DNA from 2 places in the Nocardioides sp. NPDC092400 genome. Region 2 is predicted to be linked to the other one. Evidence: predicted binding sites of a transcription regulator. Region 2 holds the regulator's gene; the other holds the start of a gene.
The links. Region 2 encodes HrcA, which represses chaperone genes, less so after heat shock. Its sites were predicted from a motif close to TTGGCACTCGNNNNNNNCGAGTGCCAA; they were not measured.
Positions count from the first base shown of each region.

Region 1 (11,901 bases), on a different contig from region 2:
CAGACGAAGACGCCGTCCGGGAACGCCGGGCCCAGGTCGGCGGTGCTCGCCGTGATGCCGTCGGTGCGGTCGCAGTCGTCGGCCGCCGAACCGTCCCCGACCCGGAACGACGAGACGTGGTCGTTGGTCACCCGGTCGTAGACGACGAAGTAGCTGGCGCCGGGGTCGGCGGCGTGCTGGGCCGAGGCGATCACCTGCCCCGACCCGTCGGGCCGGTCGACCAGCGTCACGCCCTCGATGTCCAGGGCGAGGTGGCCGCCGGTGTCGGTGACGGTGTCGACGACCTCGCGCGAGGCGCCCGCGGACGGCTCGGCCCCGTAGCGCCACAGCGCCCGCTCCTCCTCGCTGACGTAGAGGGCGCCGGTGTCGTCGTCGGCCACGCACCCCTCCGCCTCGGAGCCGACCTGCAGGTCGCGGACCAGGGTCCCGTCGAGCAGGCCGTCGGCGTCGGCGTCGTCGAGCCGGTACTGCCGCAGCCGGCCGCCGATCGTGATGAGGACGACGTAGGTCTCCCCGGTGGCCGGGCTGGTGTAGAGGCACAGGCCCTCGCCGTCGCCGTCGACCCCCGCCCCCTCGGTCGTCCGCCGCAGCTGCCTCGTGCTCGCGTCGACGTCGTAGAGCTGCAGGCCGTCGTGGTAGACCGCGACCACGTCGCGCACGGCCCCGCCGACCTCGACGCCCTGGCGCACGTCGACGTTGCCCCAGAACGTCGTCCCGCCCGACAGGCGCTCGACCAGCCGGCCCTCCATGTCGTAGGTCTCCAGGCCGCCGAGCTTGTCGTTGCCGATGACCAGCGACCTCGCCGGGTCGTCGGGGTGCACCCACACGGCGGGGTCGTCCAGCGCGTCACCGGCGTGGGCGACCGGCGCCGTCTCCCGCAGGGCGGGCACCACCGTGACCGGGTCGGCCGCCACCGCGGGCGGCACCACCGCCGCGCCGGCGCCGAGGAGGGCGAGCCCGCTGAGGGCGACCAGGACTTGTGCGCGACGACCGTTCACCAGTGCCTCCCGAGGACTCGTCCCGGGTGACGCTAGGCACCGGGGGAGCCACGGTGGCCGCCGGCCGGGCAGGACCCCCAACGTTGGGGATCCGCCCGGACGGCGGCCACCGAGAGGGCCTACCTCCCGGCGGAGACCTCCGCGCCGGGCTCGGAGGTGCCGGGCTCGGAGGTGCCGGGCACGGAGGCGGTGGGGTCCTCGGCGTCCGAGCCGTGACCGGGCCGCTTCTCGTCGCCGTGGCCGGGCCACCAGGCGGCGTGCCCGATCAGCGCGGTGAGGGCCGGGGTGAAGAACATCGACATCACGAACGCCGCGACCAGGATGCCGAACGACAGCGCGAAGCCCATCGACATCATCAGGCTGTTGCCGCTCAGCATCAGCGAGGCGAACGTGCCGGCGAGGATGACACCGGCCGCCGCGATCGTCGGCCCCGCGTGCTTCACGGCCTCGGCGGCGGCGTCGCGCGGGCTGCGGCCCTCCCGCGCCTCCTCCCGGAGCCGGGCGATCATCAAGATGTTGTAGTCCGTGCCGAGCGCGGTGACGAAGAGGTAGATGTAGATCGGCAGCATGAAGATCAGGCCCTCGTCCCCGCCGATGTGCTGGAAGACGATCACCGTCGCGCCCAGCGTCGCGGCGAAGCCGAGTCCCACCGCGGCCATCAGGTACCACGGGGCCACCAGGCTGCGCAGCAGCAGCGCCAGGATCACCATGATCACGAGCGCGGCGACCGGGAAGACCACCGAGTAGTCGCGCGCCATCGCGTCCTGGAGGTCCGCGAAGACCGACGGGGTGCCGCCGACGTACGCCTCGGTGCCGTCGGGCGCCTCGCTGTGCGCGACGTCGCGGATTGGGCCCTCGACGTCCTTCATGGCGGCGTCGGAGGCGGGGTCCTCGGCCAGCACCAGGCTGATCTGCGCGGTGCTGCCGTCCTCGGAGAGCTGCGGCGGGTAGACCTGGTCCACGCCCTCGGCCTCGCCGAGCGCCGCGGCGTACGACTCCAGCGCCGACTCCTCCAGCGTGCCGCCCTCGTCGGCCCGCACGATCACCGGGACCGGCTCGGAGGCGCCGGCGGAGAAGTGGTCCTGGAAGGTCTCGAGCGCCTGGGTGGACTCCACGTCCTCGGGCAGGCTCGCGCTGAAGTCGAAGGACGGGCTGAACTGCAGAGCGAAGAGCGCGAGCACCGCCATCAGCAGCCCCGAGGCCGCGGCGAAGACACCCGGGCGACGGCCCAGCGAGCGGCCGGCCTGGGCGAAGCGGGCCGCCTCGGGCTCGCGGCGCCACTTCTTGGAGGGCCAGAACAGGGCCCGGCCGAGCACCGTCACGACCGCCGGCACCAGGGTGAGGGCGGCGACGAGGGTGACGGCGACGGCGATCGCGAGGGCGGGGCCGATCGCCTGGAAGATGCCGAGCGAGCTGAGCAGCAGCGCGAGGAACGCGACGATCACCGCGCCGCCGGCCGAGGCGATGGCCTCGCCCGCGCGCTCGAGGGCGTGCACGACCGCCGCCCTGGTGTCGGCGCCCTGGCGCAGCCGCTCGCGGTAGCGGAAGAGGAAGAACAGGATGTAGTCGGTGCCGATGCCGTAGAGCACGACCACGAGGATCGTCTCGATGGAGGAGTCGGCCTTGAGGTCGAAGGCCTCGTTGGCCCAGCCGATGAGGCCGGTGGCGATCATCGAGACGAGCGTGACGATCACGACCGGCATCAGGCAGATGATCACGCTGCGGAAGATGATCGCGAGCAGGCCGACGATCAGCACGATGGTGGCGATGCCGACGATGGCCAGCGAGCGCTCGCTGGAGTCCTGGGAGTCCAGGCCCTGGAGGACCGAGCCGGTCGACTGCACCTCGAGGTCGGTGCCGTCGGTGAGTTCGGCGAGGTCCTCGCGCAGGGCCTCGCCGTCCTCGAACGCCTGCGGGTCGAACCCGGTGGCGCCCTCGGCGAGGCCGATCACGCCGAGCTGGGCCAGCCCGTCCTCGGCGAGCTGCGGCTGTCCGTCCGGGGTGGTCGTCACGACCTGGGGGACGAACGTCTCCTTCCCCAGCCGAGGCCCGAGCTCCTCGGCGATCCGGCCGACCTCGGCCTGGTCGTCCTCGGTCAGGGCGGCTCCGTCGGCGCGCTCGAAGACGAGGATCGCCGCCGGCGTGGTGGCGCCGGGGAACTCCGTGGACTGCAGCTCGGTCGCCTTGACCGACTCGTAGTGGTCGGGCAGGAACTCCGACTCCTCCTGCGTGGTCTGCAGGGCGGGCGCGAAGGCGACCACGCCCACCGCGACGATCACCCACGCGGCGATGACGAACCAGGGACGACGGGAGGCGAGGTTGCCGAGCGCTCTGAACACGGCTCTCACCGTAGTGCTCGGCGCCGACGCCGCGCCTCCGATTTCCGGCCGTCCCAGGGGAACACCAGGGGAACCGTCAGGGGTGCCCCGGGAACCACCGAGGTGCCCCGCAGAGGGCTCAGGGTGCCGTCGGCAGCACGTACGGCGACGAGACCTCCGCGATGTCCCCGGGCAGCGGGGCGGCCGGCCCCGCGACCCTCGTCTCGCTGCCGTCGGTGCCGATCCGCACCACCGACCACTCGCCGTCATCCAGGACCGCGACCAGGACGTGCTCCTCGTCCTCCCAGACGAAGCCGTCGAGGGCGTCGGCGATCGGGATCTCGTGGAGCACCGCCCCGGAGCGGGCGTCCCGCAGCCGCAGCTCCCGCGCGCCCGCTCCCTCGGCGAAGGTCGTGGCGACGCGCGTGCCGCCGGGGGAGAAGACGTGGACGTTCTCCACGCAGTCCTCCCACAGCGGCCCGGCCGCCCCCGGCTCCCAGACGGCCGTGCACTGGTGGAGGTCGTCGGGCGCGGGCCGGTCGACCCCGGCCACGAGCGCGTCGTCGGGTGCGACGGCGGTGACCAGCGGGATCTGCGGCAGGTAGGGCTCGACCGGCCCCTCGGTCGGGACCAGGTACGTCGGCCCGAACCCCGCCTCGCCGTTCTCGGTCACCACCACGCCGCAGTCCTCCGGGCACTCGCCCACGATGCCGCGCGGCTGGAGCTCGGTGCCGCCGGTGACCCGGCCGAGCCGGGTCGTCTCCCCGGTGGCCCCGTCGAGCAGGACCACCTCGTCGCCGGGCAGCAACCAGGCCGCGTGCCGTCCGTCCCCGTCGACGACGAACGACGCGCCCGGCGAGACCGGCCACGTGGTCCGCAGGGAGCCGTCGGCGTCGTGGAGGGAGACGACCTCGGTCCCCTGGCGCGTCGCGCCGGCGACGTACCCCTCGCCCACGGCGGCCCAGCCGCGCACCGCCCGCACGCCGGCGAGCGGGACCTCGGTGCCGTCGAGCAGGCGGACGGTGCCGCCCTCGAGGTAGCCGGGGTCCGGCACGGACACCGCGGGCGCCGGCTCGACGACGCGGTCGTCACCGCCGGAGGCGGCGAGGACCCCGAGCGGCACCCCGACCGCCACGAGCAGCACGGCCACGGCCCCCGCGGCGGCGCCCCGCCGGCGCCGCCGGATGGTGCGGGCCGCGCCCTTGACGTCGTGGAGGGTGAGCGGGGCGTCCAGGAGCAGGTCGGCGCGGGAGCGCAGGTCCCGCTGCAGGCGGTCCTCGAAGGTGTCGGTCATCGCTCCTCCTCCCGGGAGGTCGGGTCCAGGTGGCTCGGGGTGCGTTCGCGCAGCGTCGCGAGGGCGCGGCTGCACTGGGACTTCACGGTGCCGACGGAGACGCCGAGCGCCTCGGCGGTCTCGGCCTCGGTCAGCTGCTCGTAGTAGCGCAGGACGAGCACGGCGCGCGCCCGCCGCGGCAGCGTCTGGACGACGGACCACAGCTGGCCGCCCGTCCCGTCGTCGTACGCCGGGAGCACCGGCGGTGGCTCGGGGACCTGGTCGGTCGCGTGCTCGCGCTTCCGCCAGCCGCGGCGCCACAGCGAGGTGTGCTCGTTGACCATGATCCGGCGGACGTAGGCGTCGACCGCGCCCCGGTCGCGCACGCCGTCCCACGCCAGGTAGAGCTTGGCCAGCGAGGTCTGGAGCAGGTCCTCGGCCGTGTGGCGGTCGCCGCCGGTCAGCAGGTACGCCGTGCGCAGCAGCGCCGGCTGCCGGGCGGCGAGCCAGTCGGTGAACTCGCGGTCGCGCGCGACCTCGCGATCAACCATGGCTGCAGTGTCGGTGCCCGTCGCCGCGACGAGCCTGGTGGGTGGCATGTCGACCTCCGTGGTGTCTCGTGCAGAGGACGCCACGGCCCTGCGGAAGGTTGCAGCCCTCCGTCCTAGGGTGATGGCAGCCCAGCACCACAACCCAGGAGGAGCACCGAATGCAGCAGGTCAAGGCGGTCGTCGCCCGCGGCAAGGGACAGCCGGTCGAGGTGACGACGATCAACGTGCCGGACCCGGGCCCGGGGGAGGCGGTCGTCGCGATCCAGGCGTGCGGCGTGTGCCACACCGACCTGCACTACCGCGAGGGCGGCATCAACGACGAGTTCCCGTTCCTGCTCGGCCACGAGGCCGCGGGCGTGGTCGAGGCCGTCGGCGAGGGCGTCACCGACGTGGTCCCGGGCGACTTCGTCGTCCTGAACTGGCGCGCGGTGTGCGGCGAGTGCCGCGCCTGCAAGCGCGGCGAGCTCCAGTACTGCTTCAACACCCACAACGCCACCCAGCGGATGACCCTCGCCGAGGGCGACGACGCCGGCACCGAGCTGAGCCCCGCCCTGGGCATCGGCGCTTTCGCCGAGAAGACGCTCGTCGCGGCCGGCCAGTGCACGAAGGTCGATCCCTCCGCCCGCCCCGCCGCCGTCGGCCTGCTCGGGTGCGGCGTGATGGCCGGCATCGGCGCGGCCATCAACACCGGCGCCGTCACCCGCGGGAAGTCGGTCGCGGTCATCGGCTGCGGCGGCGTCGGCGTGGCCGCGGTCGCCGGCTCCGCGCTGGCCGGCGCGAGCCCGATCATCGCGATCGACATCGACGCCCAGAAGCTCGGGGCCGCGAAGCGGCTCGGCGCGACCCACACCATCGACTCCTCGAGCGAGGACGTGCTCACGCGCGTCAAGGAGATCTGCTCGGCGACGTACGAGGGCGCCGAGGGTGCGGACGTCGTCATCGAGGCCGTCGGTCGCCCGGAGACGTGGGAGCAGGCGTTCTACGCCCGCGACCTGGCCGGCACCGTCGTGCTCGTCGGCGTGCCGACCCCGGACATGAAGGTGCCCGAGCTGCCGCTGATCGACGTCTTCGGCCGCGGCGGCTCCCTGAAGTCCAGCTGGTACGGCGACTGCCTGCCCACCCGCGACTTCCCGATGCTGGTGGACCTCTACCAGCAGGGCCGGCTCGACCTCGACGCCTTCGTGACCGAGGAGATCGGCATCGACGACGTGGAGGCGGCGTTCGAGAAGATGCACCACGGCAACGTGCTGCGCTCGGTGGTGGTCTTCTGATGACCGCGGACAGCAGCGCCGGCGCGGTCCGGGTCGACCACGCCGTCGTCAGCGGCACGTTCAGCCTCGACGGCGAGACCTTCGACGTCGACAACAACATCTGGGTCGTCGGCGACGACTCCGAGTGCGTCGTCGTCGACGCCCCCCACGACGTCGAGGCGATCATGGACGTGGTCGGCGACCGGACGGTCAAGGCGATCCTGCTGACCCACGCCCACGACGACCACTGTCGGGTCGCCCCGGCGCTGCGCGAGCGGGTCAACGGCGGGTCGGGCGCCCCGATCCTGCTGCACCCCGACGAGCGGCCGCTGTGGGAGCTCACCCACACCGACCGCCTGTGGGACCTCGACCTCGCCGACGGGTCGGAGGTCACCGTGGCCGGCGTGGTGCTGCGCGCGCTGCACACCCCCGGCCACGCGCCCGGTGCGGTCTGCTTCTCCGCGCCGGACCTGAGGTGCGTCTTCACCGGGGACACGCTCTTCCAGGGCGGGCCCGGCGCGACGGGTCGCTCCTACAGCGACCGCCCCACCCTCGAGGCGTCGATCCGCGCGAAGCTGTTCGCGCTCCCCGACGAGACGGTCGTCCACACCGGGCACGGTGACGACACCACGATCGGCGCGGAGAAGGCGGCGCTCGGGGCCTGACCGAGCCCCTCGGCCCGGGACCGGGGGCGTTGGAACGCTCCAAGAATGTGGGGCGCCGGTTCCGGGCAGAGGAGCGCGTGGACCAAGCTCGGGCGGACTACTGGGGCGCGCTGCGCGAGGGGGACCGGGCCGGTGCGCTCGCGGCCGTCAAGCGGATCCGCGACGCCGGCCGGACCCACCTGGAGATCATCGACGAGGTCATCGTCCCCGCCCAGGAGCGGCTCGCGCAGTGCTGGTTCAGCGGCGAGTGGACCCTGGAGCAGGAGCAGGCGGCCACCTCGATCAACGAGGGCCTGGTGCACTGGCTGTGCTCGTTCGCGCCGGCTCCGCCCGCGGACCGGCCCCTGGTCGTCGTCGCGACGCCCGACCGCCAGGAGCTGCCCGCACTGGTGCTGGCCGAGGGGCTGGCGGCGTCGGGCTACCGCACGACCTTCGTCGGCGGCGCCGCGGTGGGGACCGACCTGCTGCGCCAGGTCCTGACCCGCAAGCCCCGGGCGCTGCTGGTGACCGCCGGGCGCACCTCGTCGCTGGCGGCGCTCAAGCCGCTGCTCGAGAACGTCCGCGCGACCGGCATCCCGGTCCTCGCCGGCGGACCCGCCTTCGGTGGCGACCCCGCCCGGGCGACCGCCGTCGGCGCGACGGCGTACGCCGCCTCGGTCGCCGAGGTCGTCGTGCTGCTCGAGCAGCTGCCCCGGCGGCTGCCGACGCAGGCACCGGAGCCGGCGAGCCCGGCGGAGGTGGAGGCGGCCTGGCTCGCCGAGTTCCGCCACGAGATCACGCCGTACGTGCTCCGGGCGCTGGCCGCCCGGCACCCGTTCGCCGTCCGGCCGGCGTGGTGGGCCGAGCTCGAGGAGCACGTCGAGCACGTCCTCGGGTGCCTGGCGTCCTCGCTGGTGACCGGTGACGAGACGATCATGGTCGAGGTCCGCGACTGGCTGACCCAGGTGCTCGCGGCCCGCGGTGCGGACGCCGTGCTGGTCCAGGACCTCTGGGAGCTGCTCGCGGTCCCGCTGCGCGGCCACCCGCTGGCCCGGGTGCACCTGGCCGGGTCCGCGCCCGTGGGCGGGACGACCGACGGCGGGTTCACCGACGGCCTCGCGACCTCGGTCTAGCCGCGCTCAGGCCAGCGGGCGCACGAGCAGCGCCGTGCCGGCGCCGGCGACGCGCGTGAGCACGACCGTCCCCGCCTCGTCCCCGCTCAGCGCCAGCCGCTTGCGCAGCTGCTCCGGCACGACGTCGACGCCGCGCTTCTTGATCGTCAGCGTGCCGATGCCGCGCTCGCGCAGGGCGGCGCGCAGCGCCTTCTCCCGGTACGGCAGCTCCTCGAGCACCTCGTAGCCGCGCGCGACGGGCGAGCGGTACGCCGCGTCGCCGGTGACGTAGGCGATGTGCTCGTCGACCAGCCCGCCCTGCACGGCGGCCGCCACGGCGGTCACCAGGCCGGCGCGGACGACGGCACCGTCCGGCTCGTAGAGGTAGCGGCCGACCGGGCGCACCCCGACGCCCCCCTCGCCGAGCGGCGGGGCGTCCTCGTCGGTCAGCGTGGCCAGGCCCCCCTCGCCGATCACGGTCGCGCGGCGGCCGGTCGTCGCGAGGCCGCCGGACCACAGCGCGGCCTCCTTGACCTCGCCGTGGTCGCTGACCCACTCCGCCTCGACCCCGTGGGGCGCCAGCGCGTGCGGGATGCCGGGGGCCACCTTCACGCAGGAGTCGCGGCGCAGGAGGCGCTCGACGAACGGCCAGGGCGGGGTCCAGTCGTCGACGTCGAAGGTGCGCCCGCGGGCGCCCCGGCGCGCGGGGTCGGCGAAGGCGACGTCGAAGGGGGAGGGGTCGACCGTCGTCGCGTCGGCGACCATGACGGCCCCGGGCAGGTCGAGGGCGGCGAGGTTGGCCTCGGCGACCGCGACGCGGACCGGGTCGAGGTCGACCCCCGCGCAGGTGAGGCCGGCGCCGGCCGCCGCGACCAGGTCGCCGCCGATCCCGCACCCGAGGTCGACGAGCGTCCGCGCGGCGTACGCCTGCAGGCGGGCGGCGCGGTGCCGCGCGACGGGCAGCCGGGTGGCCTGCTCGAGGCCGTCGGGGGTGAAGTACATCCGGGCGGCCAGGTCGCCGAACTTGGCGCGCGCCCGCTCGCGCAGCCGGGCCTGGGTCAGCGCCGCGGCGGCGTGCTCGGGCGTCGCGTCCCGCCGCAGCGCGGTCTGGGCCGCGAGCGGCTCGGCCTCGACGAGCTCCTCGGCCCGGTCGAGCAGGGCCTGGCCGGCGTCGGTGAGCAGCCAGCGGAAGGCGTCGAGGTCCACCCCGCGATCCTCGCAGGCCGGGGGTCCCTGGCACTCGCGCGAGGTGAGTGCTAGTTTCTGTCCTGGCACTCTCCCCGTGGGTGTGCCAGCGCTTGCCTACCGAGCACGACCCCCGCGACGGCGTGCTCCGGGACCGCAGGCACCAGACGTGCACCACCCGCCTGAGACATCTGAGTTTGAAAGTGGAGGTCGACATCGTGTCGGTCAACATCAAGCCCCTCGAGGACCGCATCGTCGTCAAGCCGCTCGACGCCGAGCAGACCACGGCCTCCGGCCTGGTCATCCCGGACACCGCCAAGGAGAAGCCCCAGGAGGGCGAGGTCGTGGCCGTCGGCCCCGGCCGCTTCAACGACGACGGTGACGAGCGCGTCCCCATGGACATCTCCGTGGGCGACAAGGTCATCTACAGCAAGTACGGCGGCACCGAGGTGAAGTACTCCGGCGAGGAGTTCCTCATCCTCTCCGCGCGCGACGTCCTCGCGATCGTTTCCTGATCTCTCCCGGGTCGTGTGCCTGACGACGCGCTTCGGCGCGTCGGACGGCACACGACCCGGTCCTCTTTCCCGCACCACCTGCTAGGAGAGTCATGCCCAAGATCCTGGAGTTCGACGAGTCCGCCCGTCGCGCGCTCGAGCGCGGCGTCGACGCGCTCGCCAACGCCGTCAAGGTGACGCTCGGCCCCAAGGGCCGCTACGTCGTCCTCGACAAGAAGTGGGGCGCCCCGACGATCACCAACGACGGCGTGACCGTCGCCCGTGAGATCGAGCTGGACGACCCGTTCGAGAACCTCGGCGCCCAGCTGTGCAAGGAGGTCGCCACCAAGACCAACGACGTCGCCGGTGACGGCACCACCACCGCGACCGTCCTCGCCCAGGCGATGGTCCACGAGGGCCTCAAGGCGGTCACCGCCGGCGCCAATCCGATGGGCCTCAAGCGGGGCATGGACGCCGCGGCCGAGGCCGTCGGCAACGCCCTGCGCGACGCCGCCCGCGAGGTCGAGACCCGCGAGGACATGGCGTCGGTCGCGACGATCTCCTCGCGCGACAGCCACATCGGCGACCTGCTCGCGCAGGCCTTCGACAAGGTCGGCAAGGACGGTGTCATCACCGTCGAGGAGTCCAACACCATGGGCACCGAGCTGGACTTCACCGAGGGCATGCAGTTCGACAAGGGCTACATCAGCCAGTACTTCGTGACCGACCCCGAGCGGATGGAGGCCGTCATCGACGACCCCTACATCCTGCTGCACCAGGGGAAGATCTCCTCCGTCTCCGAGCTGCTGCCGCTGCTGGAGAAGGTCATCCAGGCCGGCAAGCCGCTCTTCATCCTCGCCGAGGACGTCGACGGCGAGGCGCTGTCGACGCTGGTGGTCAACAAGATTCGCGGCACGTTCAACGCCGTCGCGGTCAAGGCCCCCGCCTTCGGCGACCGCCGCAAGGCGATGATGCAGGACATCGCGACCCTGACCGGTGGTCAGGTCATCGCCCCCGAGGTCGGCCTCAAGCTCGACCAGGTAGGCCTCGAGGTCCTGGGCCGGGCGCGCCGCGTCGTCGTCACCAAGGACGAGACGACGATCGTCGACGGCGCCGGTGACGCCGCCGAGGTCGAGGGCCGCGTCAACCAGATCAAGGCCGAGATCGAGAACACCGACTCCGACTGGGACCGCGAGAAGCTCCAGGAGCGCCTCGCGAAGCTGGCCGGCGGCGTGTGCGTGATCAAGGTCGGCGCCGCCACCGAGGTGGAGCTGAAGGAGAAGAAGCACCGCATCGAGGACGCCGTCTCCGCGACGCGCGCCGCGATCGAGGAGGGCATCGTCCCCGGCGGTGGCTCCGCGATCATCCACGCCGTCTCCGTCCTCGACGACGACCTCGGCCTCACCGGTGACGAGGCCGTCGGCGTCCGCGTGGTCCGCAAGGCGGCCGACGAGCCGCTGCGCTGGATCGCCGAGAACGGTGGCGAGAACGGCTACGTCGTGACCACCAAGGTCCGCGAGCTCGGCGTCGGCAACGGCTACAACGCCGCCACCGGCGAGTACGGCGACCTGGTCGCCCAGGGCGTCCTGGACCCGGTCAAGGTCACCCGCTCCGCGCTGGTCAACGCCACCTCGATCGCGGCGATGCTGCTGACGACCGAGACGCTGGTCGTCGACAAGCCCGAGGAGGAGGACGAGACCGCGGCCGCAGGCCACGGTCACGGCCACGGTCACTGAGACCCAGCACCACCAGCACCACCAGCACCGAGACGGCGCCGGTCCCCGCGAGGGGGCCGGCGCCGTCGGCGTTCCCGAACCTGCCGCAGGAGCGGAGCGGCCCTCAGCAGTCGACCTCGAGCGCGGGCCGGTCGAGGCCGCGCAGGAGGTAGACCGGCCGGTCCGAGCAGCCGGTGCCGTGCCGCTCGTAGCGGGCCCGCACCGCGTCGTGCAGCTCCTCGGCGCCGGGGGCGCCCCACGCTCCCCACGGCACCCAGGCGACCAGCCAGGTCGGCGCGTCGGGGCCCTCGACCAGGGTGCGCAGGTCGCCGTACCCGTGGTCGAGGGTGCGCATTGGCAG
Region 1 is NZ_JBFBFJ010000003.1:207,993-219,893, forward strand. Features, by position in the region: gene AB0N29_RS12830 (phytase) at 1-998, opposite strand, end outside; gene AB0N29_RS12835 (MMPL family transporter) at 1,118-3,337, opposite strand; gene AB0N29_RS12840 (hypothetical protein) at 3,456-4,610, opposite strand; gene AB0N29_RS12845 (SigE family RNA polymerase sigma factor) at 4,607-5,140, opposite strand; gene AB0N29_RS12850 (S-(hydroxymethyl)mycothiol dehydrogenase) at 5,299-6,411, shown strand; gene AB0N29_RS12855 (MBL fold metallo-hydrolase) at 6,411-7,055, shown strand; gene AB0N29_RS12860 (B12-binding domain-containing protein) at 7,133-8,167, shown strand; gene AB0N29_RS12865 (class I SAM-dependent methyltransferase) at 8,174-9,352, opposite strand; gene groES (co-chaperone GroES) at 9,550-9,846, shown strand; gene groL (chaperonin GroEL) at 9,939-11,561, shown strand; gene AB0N29_RS12880 (glycosyltransferase family 39 protein) at 11,665-11,901, opposite strand, start outside.
Region 1: groES (co-chaperone GroES) is a predicted target of HrcA. The motif match lies at 9,380-9,406, and genes of this name have one in related genera.

Region 2 (11,901 bases):
CGCCAGCGCACCGGAACGTGGTTATCGTCCGTTTCGGGCGCCTCGGTCTGGGCCCTGCTGTCTCGGGAAGGACCACGTCATGCCGCACCGACTCCTCGCCGCACTCTCGCTGTCCGTCGCGCTCGTGCTCTCCGGGTGCTCGGACGACCCGGAGCCCAAGGTCGCGCCGGAACCGTCGGCATTGAACTCCCCTGCAACTGCATCACCTTCAGGACATGCGTCCGGGCTAGGACCGGAGGGTGTGGTCCGCGCCTGGGTGGAGGCTCGCAACGAGGCGCTAGAGGAAGGCAATACAACCGCCGTCCGGAAGCTCAGCTCACCGTCTTGCAAGACCTGCGAGGACTTGCTGCGGCCGATTGAGACAGTTCACGCCGAGGGAGGCGAGTTCGATACGCCCGGGTGGCGAGTAGCTGGCACGAATATCAAGCGAGAGGGTCGCGGCCAGATCGAGATCGACACCGCCCTGATCTATGCCAGCGGCAGCACTACACCGTCGGCCGGCGCCGAGCCGGTGCGGTATGGGGAGGAGAAGCACATAGCAGTCTTCCGACTGGTGCGTGCAGATGAGATCTGGCTGGTGGATTTCATCGGGTACTTGTCATGACTCGGATGGCGATGGCGCTTCTGTTTACGGTCACTGGACTCTTCGTCGCCGCGGACCCGGCCTACGCGGGCTGCGGCTACGTCGAAGAGGTCGTCCTTGTTCAGGGTATGGCGACGGTTAGCAGCCACTACGTCTGCACGTCGAATCCATCCACTGCAAGTTCGGCAGGTGAGCCGGATGGGCCATTGCCTCCGCGTGATTCCGACCTGGACGCCGTTTGTGTTCGATCGGCTATCAGTATCGGCCTCGACCCGTTCGAGTTCTGCGCGGCACCCGGCGATCAAGCCGAATCCGTACCCCAACTAACCCCCGGAATGGTCGCAGCCGCCTTCCGCCGCCTGCCGCTCCCACCGGCGACGCTGCAGGTGCAACCCGCGAACGGCCGCACGCTCGTCAACTTCGCCACGAACTTCTGGACCGAGCGCGGGGAGCTGACGCGGAGCGTCAGCCTGCTGGGGCGGCGGGTCGACCTGCGGATCTGGCCGACGAGCTACACGTGGAGCTTCGGGGACGGGACGACCAGCACGACGAGCAAGCCGGGTGCGCCGTACCCCGACCTCCAGGTGACCCACGACTACCGGCGGGCGGGGCGGGTGGCGCCGAGCGTGGACACGACGTACGCCGCGGAGTTCAGCGTCGACGGCGGGCCGTGGCAGCCGGTGAGCGGCACGGTGACCATCCCGGGGGCGCCGGTCGGGCTGCGGGTGCTGACGGCGACGCCGACCCTGGTCGGCTACCGGTAGCGCCCGGCAGCGCTCCGCGGACGGGACGCTCAGCCGGGGGGCCAGGTCATCGACCGGCCGGCAAGCACGTGCAGGTGGGTGTGGAAGACCGTCTGCCCGACACCGGCGCCGGTGTTGTAGACGAGCCGGTAGTCCTCGTGCCCCTCGGCCGTGGCGATCGCCGCCGCCGCCGTCACCAGCTCCGCGGAGGCGACCGGGTCGCCGGCGGCCAGGGCCGCGGCGTTCGCGTAGTGGTCCCGGGGCACGACCAGCACGTGGGTCGGCGCCTGGGGGTTGATGTCGCGGAAGGCGACGGTGCGCTCGGTGACGTGCACGACCTCGGCCGGCACCTCCTCGGCGACGATCTTGCAGAACAGGCAGTCCGCATCGCTCATGCACGCAACCTAGCGCCGACCCGCGCGCGTCTCACCGGCACGACGGCCCCCGACCGGGAGGATGACCCCATGGACGCCCGCCTGCGGATCACCGCCCTGCTGACCACCTCCGCCCTCGCACTCACCCTCGCGGCGTGCGGCGAGGACGACACCGCCACGGACGACCCCACGCCCGCGGGCGGCACGAGCACCGCCTCGGAGGAGCCCAGCGCCAGCGCGACGCCGAGCGCGAGCGCGAGCGCGAGCCCCACGGAGGGGGCCGGCGACGGCGGCAGCGGGAGCGACGGCGGCCCGGAGACCACCGTGCCGGTCTACTTCGCCGGCGAGACGCCGCAGGGCGTGCGCCTCTACCGCGAGTTCCGCCGCGTCAGCGGGGACCCGCTGACCGAGGCCGCCGAGCTGCTCACCACCGGCGACGCGCTGGACCCCAACTACCGGTCGCTGTGGCCCGAGGGCACGTTCGGCTCCGTGTCGGTCCAGGACGGCGCGATCGTCGCGCAGGTCGACGACGACTCCTGGTCCGCGCGCGGCGGGCTCTCCGCGAACGGCGCGCGCCTGGCCGCCCAGCAGCTCGTCTACACCCTGCAGGGCGTCGAGCAGCAGCGCCTGCCCGTGCGCGTGGTCGACGGCAGCGGCACGCCCGTGGCGCTGTTCGGCATCGACGGGGACATCACCCAGGCGGCGCCGCTGGAGGTCCTCGCGCTGGTCAGCGTCAGCGGCCCCGAGGAGGGCGCGACGGTCGCCGACACCTTCACCGCCGCGGGCGTCGCGTCGTCGTTCGAGGCGACCGTCCCGTGGCAGGTGCGCGACGGCGGCGGGGAGGTCGTGCTCGACGGGTTCGCGACCGCCGAGGGCTGGATGGACAAGCTCTACCCCTGGGAGAGCGAGGTCGACGTGTCGAGCCTCGACCCGGGCACCTACACCTTCGTCGCGATGACCGACGACCCCTCCGGCGGCGAGGGCGGCGGGCCGACCGAGGACAGCAAGACGATCGTCGTGGAGTAGCGGGGGCTCAGCCCCAGCGCGAGGTCCGCGACAGGAGCGCGGCGACGGCGGCGACGCCGGCGGTGGAGGTGCGCAGGACCTCGGCGCCCATCCGCACCGAGGAGGCGCCGGCCGCGGTGAAGACCGCGACCTCCTCCTCGGTCAGCCCACCCTCCGGGCCGACCACGACGACGATCGAGCCGTCGTTCGGCACCCGGAGCGCGGCGAGCGGCACGGCGGCCTCCTCGTGCAGCACGACGGCGAGCGAGGCGTCCGCGACCAGGCGCACGACCTCCGCCGTCGAGGCGAGCTCGGCGACCTCGGGGAACCACGAGCGCCGGGCCTGCTTGGCCGCCTCACGGGCGGTCGAGCGCCACTTGGCCAACGACTTCGCGGCGCGCTCGCCCTTCCAGACCGCCACCGAGCGCGAGGCCGCCCACGGCACGATCGTCGTCGCCCCGATCTCGGTGAGCACCTCGACCGCCAGCTCGCCGCGCTCCCCCTTGGGCAGCGCCTGGACCACGACCACCGACGGCGACGGCGCCTCGACGCGGCGCACGTCGCTCACCCGCACGTCCAGGACGCGCTTGCCGGTCGAGGCGACCTCGCCGGTGACCGACGTGCCGGAGCCGTCGGTGAGGACCAGCGGCTCCCCCACCCGCATCCGGCGCACGGCGACGGCGTGGTGCGCCTCGTCGCCCTCGACCGTCACGGTGGCCCCGGCGCCGACCCCGGCCAGCGTCGGGACGAGGTGGACCGGGAGCGACATCAGTGACCGTCGAAGGCGTCGCGCAGCCGCCCGAAGAACGACTTCGATCCGGGCTTGACCTGGCCGGTCGGGGTCTCCTCGCCACGGATCGCGGCCAGCTCGCGCAGCAGCTCCTCCTGGCGGGGGTCGAGCCGCTGCGGGGTCTCCACCGCGACCGAGACGACGAGGTCGCCGCGACCGCCGCGCAGCCCGGGCACGCCGCGACCGCGCAGCACCTGCTCGGTGCCCGACTGGGTCCCGGCCGGGATCTCGAGGGCGAACTCGGTCTCCACCCCGGAGTCGGCGCCCTGCTCGACGTCGGCCTCGAGCGTGGGCAGCGTCAGCGAGGTGCCGAGCGCGGCGGCGGTCATCGGGACGGTGACGGTGCAGTGCAGGTCGTTGCCGTGCCGGGTGAAGACGGGGTGCGCCGCGACCTGGATCTCGACGTACAGGTCGCCGGCGGGGCCGCCGCCGGGGCCGACCTCGCCCTGCTCGGCCAGCTGGACGCGGGTGCCGGTGTCGACGCCGGCGGGGATCTTGACCGTCAGGGTGCGGCGCGAGCGGACGCGGCCGTCACCGGAGCACTCCCGGCACGGCTCGGGGATGATCGTGCCGAAGCCGCGGCAGGCCGCGCACGGGCGCAGCGTGCGGATCTCGCCGAGGAACGAGCGCTGGACCTGGGCGACCTCGCCCTGGCCGCGGCAGGTCTCGCAGGGCACGGGGTGGCTGCCCGGCGCGGCACCGTCGCCGTGGCAGGTGGTGCAGAGCACCGCGGTGTCGACCTTGATCTCGCGGGTCACGCCGAACGCCGCCTCGGCGAGGTCGACCTCGAGCCGGATCAGCGCGTCCTGGCCGCGGCGCACGCGGGGCCGCGGGCCCCGCCCGCCGCCCGCGCCGCCGGGCTGGCCGCCGAAGAAGGCGTCCATGATGTCGGTGAACGAGAAGCCCGCCCCCTGGCCGAAGCCCGCCGCGCCGCCGCCGAACGGGTCGCCGCCGCGGTCGTACGCCGCACGCTTCTGCGGGTCCGAGAGCACCTCGTAGGCGGTGGAGACCTCCTTGAACCGCTCCTGCGCGTCCGGGTCGGGGTTGACGTCGGGGTGGTACTGCCGAGCCAGCCGCCGGTAGGCCTTCTTGATCGCGGTGTCGTCCGCGTCGCGGTCGACTCCGAGCAGCTCGTAGAGGTCCTGGCTCAACTGGGTTCCTTCGGTGATCGAGGTGAGAGAGGTACGCCGCGACGCGGGGCGGTCAGCCCTCGTCGAGGATGCGGGAGACGTAGCGGGCGACGGCGCGCACCGCGGACATCGTGCCCGGGTAGTCCATGCGGGTCGGGCCGACGATGCCCAACGTGGCGAGCGCCTCGTCGCGGGGGCCGTAGCCGGTGGCGACGACGCTCGTGGAGGCGAACTGCTCGTAGGGGCCCTCCGCGCCGATGCGCACCGTGACGGCGCCACCGGTCGTGGCCTCGCCGAGCAGGCGGAGCAGCACGACGTGCTCCTCGAGCGCCTCGAGGAGCGGCCGGACCGCGGAGTCGAAGGAGTCGCCGTACCGCGCGAGGTTGGCGGCACCGCCGACGGCGATCCGCTCGTCGGAGCGGTGGTCCTCCATCGCGTCGGCGAGGGTCTCGACGACCGCGCGGGTCACGCCGTCGTCGCGGTCGGGGGCGTCCCCGGGGACCTCCGGCACCGCCTCGCGAAGGCGGCGCACGGCGTCGGAGATCACCTCGCCGGTCGCGGCGTGGTTGACCCGCGAGCGGAGGTCGGCGAGGGCTTCCTCGGACAGCTCGGCGGGCAGCTCGACCAGCCGCTGCTCGACGCGACCGGTGCTGAGGATGAGCACGACGAGGAGACGGTTCGGCGTGAGGGCGACGAGCTCGACGTGGCGCACCGTCGAGCGCGAGAGCGTGGGGTACTGGACCACGGCGACCTGGCGGGTCAGCTGGGAGAGCAGCCGCACCGAGCGGGTCACGACGTCGTCGAGGTCGACCGCCCCGTCGAGGAAGGAGGCGATGGCGCGCTTCTCCGCGCCGGTCATCGGCTTGACGGTGCTCAACCGGTCGACGAAGAGCCGGTAGCCCTTGTCCGTCGGCACCCGGCCGGCACTGGTGTGCGGCTGGGTGATGTAGCCCTCGTCCTCGAGGACGGCCATGTCGTTGCGGACCGTGGCGGGCGAGACGCCCAGCCCGTGGCGCTCGACCAGGGCCTTGGAGCCGACCGGCTCCTCGGTGGCCACGTAGTCCTCGACGATGGCCCGCAGCACGGCGAGCCTGCGGTCCTCCTGCACGTCGCCTCCCTACCTCTGGCACTCGTCACGACTGAGTGCCAACTGTAGCGCGCCGCGGTACCGCCTCGGGTCTCGCCGACCGAGACGTCGCCTTCCCCGAGAGCCACCACCGACGCATAGGTTAGGCTCACCTAAGTCACCCACTGCCGGCCCTGCCGAGGGAGCACCATGACCGTCGTCCCGAGCAGCACCACGCGCCACGACCCGAGCCGCCTCGCGGCCGCCGCCCGCAGCATCCTCTCCTGTCCCGCGAGCGTCCACCTGGTCGTCGACGGCGCCCCCGACGTCCTGGAGGGTCCGGAGGCCGAGGGCACGGGCATGCAGGACTGCGGAGGCGAGCCGACGTTCTCCACCGCGCTCGGCTCCGACCTCGCCGTGGTGGCGGCCGCCGGTCGCCGCGCCCTGCTCACCGTGCACAGCGGGCTGGGCCGCCCCGGCTCGGAGGACCGCGAGGCCACGCTGAGCATCGCCGGGCGCCTGGTCGTCCGCGGCCGGGAGACCTGCGAGTGCTGCGGGGACCCCCGCGACGTCGTCGCCCTGGAGCCGGACCTCGTCGCCCTGGGCCGGCGGGGTGCCGGCGCCGAGCAGCAGCTGCGGGTCGACGTGGCCAGCTTCCGCGCCGGCGAGCACCAGCTCAACCGCGGCTACCTCCAGCGCTCGGTCGAGCACGCCAACAGCCACCACCAGGAGGAGCTGCGCCGCGCGGTCTCCACCACGACCGGCACCCGGATGGGCGACGTCGTCGGCGTGGCGCTGGCGGACCTGCGCGCCGACCGGGTCGAGCTGCAGTGGGTGGGCCCCGAGGGGGCCGACCGCACCGTGCTGCACTTCCCCCGCGCGGCGCGCACCACCGCCGAGCTCGGCGACATGCTGCGCCGCGAGCTGCACCACGGCATGTGCTGACCGAGAGCCCGGGGCACGCCCGGGGCAGGTGCACCTAGGCTCCCCGAGTGACCTTCACCGAGATCGCCGACCGCGTCTGGGTGACCCGTCGCCCCTGGTACGACGTGACCACGACCGTCGTCGGCGGCGAGCGCGGGCTGGTGGTCGTCGACACCCACGCCTCCACCGCCGCGGGCCGCGAGCTGATTCGCGACGTGCGCGCCCTCGGCGCCGGTGAGGTCGTGGCGGTCGTCAACACCCACTGGCACCTCGACCACCTCCTGGGCAACGAGGCGTTCCGGGAGGTCTGGCCCGAGGTCCCGGTGCACGCCCACGAGGAGGCGCTCGCCGAGCTGGAGCGGGGCGCGGTCGCCGCGCTCGAGGAGCAGGCCGGGACCGACAAGGAGCACCGCGACGAGCTCCTCGCCAGCACCGTCGTGCCGCCCGACCACACCTTCTCCTCCGCCCGGGTCCTCGACCTCGGCGACCGCGCCCTCGAGCTGGTGCACCCCGGCCGCGGCCACACCTCGGGCGACCTCGTGCTCCGCGTGCCCGACGCCGACGTGCTGGTGGCCGGCGACCTCGTGGAGTCCTCGGCCCCGCCGTCGTTCGGCGAGGACTCCTGGCCGATGGACTGGCCGCTGAGCCTCGACATCGTGCTCGGGCTGACCACGGCGACCTCCGTCGTCGTGCCGGGGCACGGACCGGTCGTCGACCGCGAGTTCGTCGAGGAGCAGCGCAACACCATCGGCGTGCTGGCCGAGACCGCACGCGACCTGGCGACCCGCGGGGTGCCCCTCGGCGAGGCGCTCGACGCCGCCGAGTGGCCCTGGCCGCGCGAGCACGTGGCTACCGCGGTGGCGCGCGCCTACGCCCAGCTGCCGCGCAGCCAGCGGCGCTTGCCGCTGATCTGATCCGGGTAACGGGCCGCCATGAGCGAGCCCACCCCCGAGGACGCCGGCCGGGACGCGACCGGCATCGGCGACGACCAGCTGCCCGAGGACCTCCAGCCCGGCGAGGACAACCCGCTCGCCGAGGGGCTCGATCCCGGCGAGACCGCCGGCGACCTCCTCGAGGACGGCAAGCACACCGACCAGGAGCAGGCCCAGGAGCAGGCCCAGGAGCAGGGCGGCGCCCAGCAGGGGTCGGGCACGTCACAGGACGGCTGACCCCGGCGCGCCGTGCGCGCGAGCGTCGGCGGCCCCGCCTAGCGTCGGTCGGGTGAGCGACCGCTACGGACCCGACGTCCTCTCCACCGACTGGCGCGCCCCGAAGCGAGGCCGCGCCGTCGAGGCACCCGCCGAGATCGGGGCCGTCGTCGAGGAGGTCAGCACCGACTGGGTGGGCGAGATCGTCGCCGTCGACCGTGACCTGCACACCGTCACCCTCGAGGACCGGCGCGACCGCCGCCGCACCTTCCCGCTCGGGGCCGGGTTCCTGCTCGAGGGCAAGCCGGTCATCCTCACCGCCCCGGTCCGCCGTACGGCACCGGCCAGGCCCACGCGCACCGCGTCGGGCTCGATCGCGGTGCACGACGCCAAGGCCCGCGTCGCGCGCGCCAGCCGGATCTTCGTCGAGGGCCGCCACGACGCCGAGCTCGTCGAGAAGGTCTGGGGCGACGACCTGCGCATCGAGGGCGTCGTGGTCGAGTACCTCGACGGCATCGACGACCTCTCCGAGCAGCTGCGCGACTTCCGACCCGGCCCGAACCGGCGCGTCGGCGTGCTCGTCGACCACCTCGTCAAGGGCTCCAAGGAGAGCCGGATCGCCGACGCCGTCCGTCGCACGCCGGTCGGCAAGCACGTGCTGATCGTCGGCCACCCGTTCATCGACATCTGGGCGGCCGTCAAGCCCGAGCGGCTCGGCCTGGATGCCTGGCCGGACGTCCCCCGCCACCTGGAGTGGAAGAAGGGCGTCTGCCAGCAGCTGGGCTGGCCCCACCGCGACCAGGCCGACATCGCGCGGGCCTGGAAGCACATCCTCTCCAAGGTGCACTCGTTCGGCGACTGCGAGCCCGCGCTGCTGGGTAGGGTCGAGGAACTGATCGACTTCGTCACCGAGGAGCAACCGTGAGCGACCCCTACGGCCCGCCGCCGTCCCAGGACCCGGCCGACCGGCCGCCCCACGGACAGCAGCCTCCCCCGCAGCAGTACGGCCAGCAGCCCGCACCGCAGTGGGGCCAGCCGCAGTGGGGCCAGCAGCCGCCGGGCGGCCAGCCGCCGTACCAGCCCTACCAGGGCGGCGGCCCGATGAACCCCGACGAGCGCACCTGGGGCGGCGCCGCCCACTGGTCGGCCCTGATCGGCGCCTTCGTGGCGATGGCGTTCCTCGGCCCGCTGCTGGTGATGCTCGTCAAGGGCAACCAGTCCGGCTACGTCCGCGCGCAGGCCGTGGAGTCGCTGAACTTCCAGCTCTCGATCCTGATCTACGGGCTCGTGTCGTTCGTCCTGGTCTTCGTGCTGATCGGCTTCCTGCTGCTGCCGATCGTCGGCATCGCGTGGCTGGTGCTGACGATCATCGGCTCGGTCAAGGCGAGCAACGGCGAGCTGTACCGCTACCCGCTGACGATCCGGATGGTCAGCTGAGGCTCACCCGAGCAGGTCGCGCACCACGGCGTCGGCGAGCAGCCGTCCGTCGCGGGTGAGCACCAGCCGGTCCCCCCGCTCCACCAGCAGTCCCCGGCCCACGAGGTCGGGGACTGCTGCGTTCCCGGCCGCGTCGAGGACGGCACGGTCCAGGCCGTCGGCGAGGCGCAGCTCGAGCAGCACCCGCTCGACGCGCTGGTCCTCGGGCTCCAGCACCTCGCGGGCGTGGGCGGGGCTGAGCCCGGCCGCGATCCGGTCGCCGTACGCCGCGGGGTGCTTGACGTTCCACCAGCGGGTCCCGCCCACGTGGGAGTGGGCACCCGGCCCGACGCCCCACCAGTCGGCGCCGGTCCAGTACAGCTCGTTGTGGTGGCACCGCGATGCCTGGTCGCGGCTCCAGTTCGAGACCTCGTACCAGCCCAGGCCGGCGGCCGACATCCGCTCGTCGGCGAGGAGGTACTTGTCGGCCAGGTCGTCGTCGTCGGGCATCGGCACCTCGCCACGGCGCACCTGCCGGGCCAGGGCGGTGCCCTCCTCGACGATCAGCGCGTACGCCGAGACGTGGTCGGGCGCGCAGGCCAGTGCGGCGTCGAGCGAGGTCGCCCAGTCGTCGAGGGACTCCCCCGGCGTGCCGTAGATGAGGTCGAGGCTGACCTGGTCGAAGCCGGCCGCCCGGGCCCACTCCACGGCGGCCGGGACGCGGAGCGGGTCGTGGGTGCGGTCGAGCACGCGGAGCACGTGCGGCACCGCCGACTGCATGCCGATCGAGACGCGGGTGAACCCGGCAGCCCGGAGACCGTCGAGGTAGCCGAGGTCGACGCTGTCGGGGTTGGCCTCGGTGGTCACCTCGGCGCCCGGGACGAGGCCGAACTCCTCGTCGATCGCGGTGAGCACCGACCCGAGGTCGGCGGGGCTCAGCAGCGTCGGGGTGCCGCCGCCCAGGAACACCGTCTCCACCGGCAGGTCCCGGTCGCCGAGCACGCGCCGCGCGCGACGTACCTCCTCGACCGCGGCCGCGGCGTAGGAGCTGCGCGAGATCCCGCCCGGACCCGCCCCGAGCTCGGAGGCGGTGTAGGTGTTGAAGTCGCAGTAGCCGCAGCGCACGGTGCAGAACGGCACGTGTACGTAGAAGCCGAAGGGACGCTCCCCCAGCCGTGCGAGCGACTCCTCGGGGAGGGTGCCGTCCTCGGGCACCGGGTCACCGGCGGGAAGGACGGAAGGCACGCGCTCCATCCTCCCACCGGGGGCCGGGCCGGCCACATCCGCGGACGGCTCAGACCGGGACGTTGAGGCTGACCACGTAGCCCTCCTCGACCGACCCGGTGGCCCGCGCCAGCTGCAGCGAGTGCCCGTCGGAGAAGACGTTGTCGGAGTCGAGGGTGACGCGCTCGAGGTTGGTGACGCTCTGCTCGTAGCCCTCGGTCGCGTAGACCTCGCGGCACACGTCCTCGGGCAGCGCGAGCTGGGAGGTGCGCATCTTGTTGGAGTACGTCGTGGCGGACGCCAGCGAGGAGTAGACCTCGAAGTGCATGTGCGGCCAGCGGCCGTCGTAGCAGGCGGGGAAGATGCTGGTGAACTCCACGCGGCCGGCGGCGTCGGTCTCCTGCACGCCGCGCAAGTAGTTCTCCTCGGCGATGGACTCCGAGTACATCGAGTACTCGCCGTCGCGGTCGCAGTGCCACAGGTAGACCGCCGCGCCGGCCAGCGGGGCGACGTCCTCGCCGGAGAGGTCCTGCACCCGGAGCCTGATCGTCACCGGGACGCCCTCGGCGGTGCCCGAGGCGGAGCCGAAGCTCGTGGTGAGGTCGCTGCGCACCACCCCGGACTCGGTCAGGACGTTGGCGCCGTTCGAGCCGTCGCCCGGGTAGGGCCCGGCGGTCTCCTCGGGGATCTCGCCCTCGGCGACCTCGACGTCCGACGCCGCGCCGCCGGACCCGCCACCCGGCCCGCCCGGACCGCCGCCGACCCCGGCGGGCGGCTCCGGCCGCTGCCCCGCCGCGGTCAGGTCGACGCCGTCGTCGGTGCCGCAGGCGACCAGGGCGGCCGCGACGCCGACCCCGCCAGCGAGGCCGAGGATCCGGCGGCGGCCGAGGATGCGCGGCAGGTCGTGGGAGAGGCCGAGGTCGTGGTCCTCGAGGCCGTCGGTGTCGGGGCGGTGATCAGGGCGGTGGTCGGTCATGGCCCCAGCGAAGCCGGAGCGGCTGTGCGGACCCTGTGGGCGGGCTCAGCGGAAGTCACGAGAGCGGTGCTTCTCGCGCAGCGCCCGGCCGGCCTCGGGGTGGAGCTCCTCGAGGGAGGAGATCTTGTCGGCCACCAGGTTGGTGGCGCCGTCCTCGCGCTCGAGCATCCCGCGGATCACCACCGCCGAGGACCCCGCGGCCGCCTTGCGGTGCCGGCGCCACACGCCGACGGTGCAGATGACGTTGAGCATGCCGGTCTCGTCCTCGAGGTTGAGGAAGGTCACCCCGCCCGCCGTGCCCGGGCGCTGGCGGTGGGTGACCAGCCCGGCGACGCTGATCCGGCGGTTCGGCTCGGTGGTGGCCAGGTCGGCCACCGACCTGACCCCCGACCGGCGCAGCTGGTCGCGCAGGTGGCCGAAGGGGTGGCTGTCGGTGGTGACCCCGGTGGCCCAGAGGTCGGCCATCGTCACCTCGACCTCGTCCATCTCGGGCAGCATCGGTGCGTCCCCGGCGACCCGGAC
Region 2 is NZ_JBFBFJ010000005.1:44,390-56,290, forward strand. Features, by position in the region: gene AB0N29_RS15725 (hypothetical protein) at 80-604, shown strand; gene AB0N29_RS15730 (hypothetical protein) at 970-1,347, shown strand; gene AB0N29_RS15735 (HIT domain-containing protein) at 1,377-1,721, opposite strand; gene AB0N29_RS15740 (Gmad2 immunoglobulin-like domain-containing protein) at 1,791-2,726, shown strand; gene AB0N29_RS15745 (16S rRNA (uracil(1498)-N(3))-methyltransferase) at 2,734-3,474, opposite strand; gene dnaJ (molecular chaperone DnaJ) at 3,474-4,646, opposite strand; gene hrcA (heat-inducible transcriptional repressor HrcA) at 4,699-5,733, opposite strand; gene AB0N29_RS15760 (hypothetical protein) at 5,902-6,636, shown strand; gene AB0N29_RS15765 (MBL fold metallo-hydrolase) at 6,684-7,529, shown strand; gene AB0N29_RS15770 (hypothetical protein) at 7,548-7,784, shown strand; gene AB0N29_RS15775 (DUF3097 domain-containing protein) at 7,837-8,688, shown strand; gene AB0N29_RS15780 (DUF4870 domain-containing protein) at 8,685-9,200, shown strand; gene hemW (radical SAM family heme chaperone HemW) at 9,204-10,424, opposite strand; gene AB0N29_RS15790 (intradiol ring-cleavage dioxygenase) at 10,474-11,379, opposite strand; gene AB0N29_RS15795 (error-prone DNA polymerase) at 11,425-11,901, opposite strand, start outside.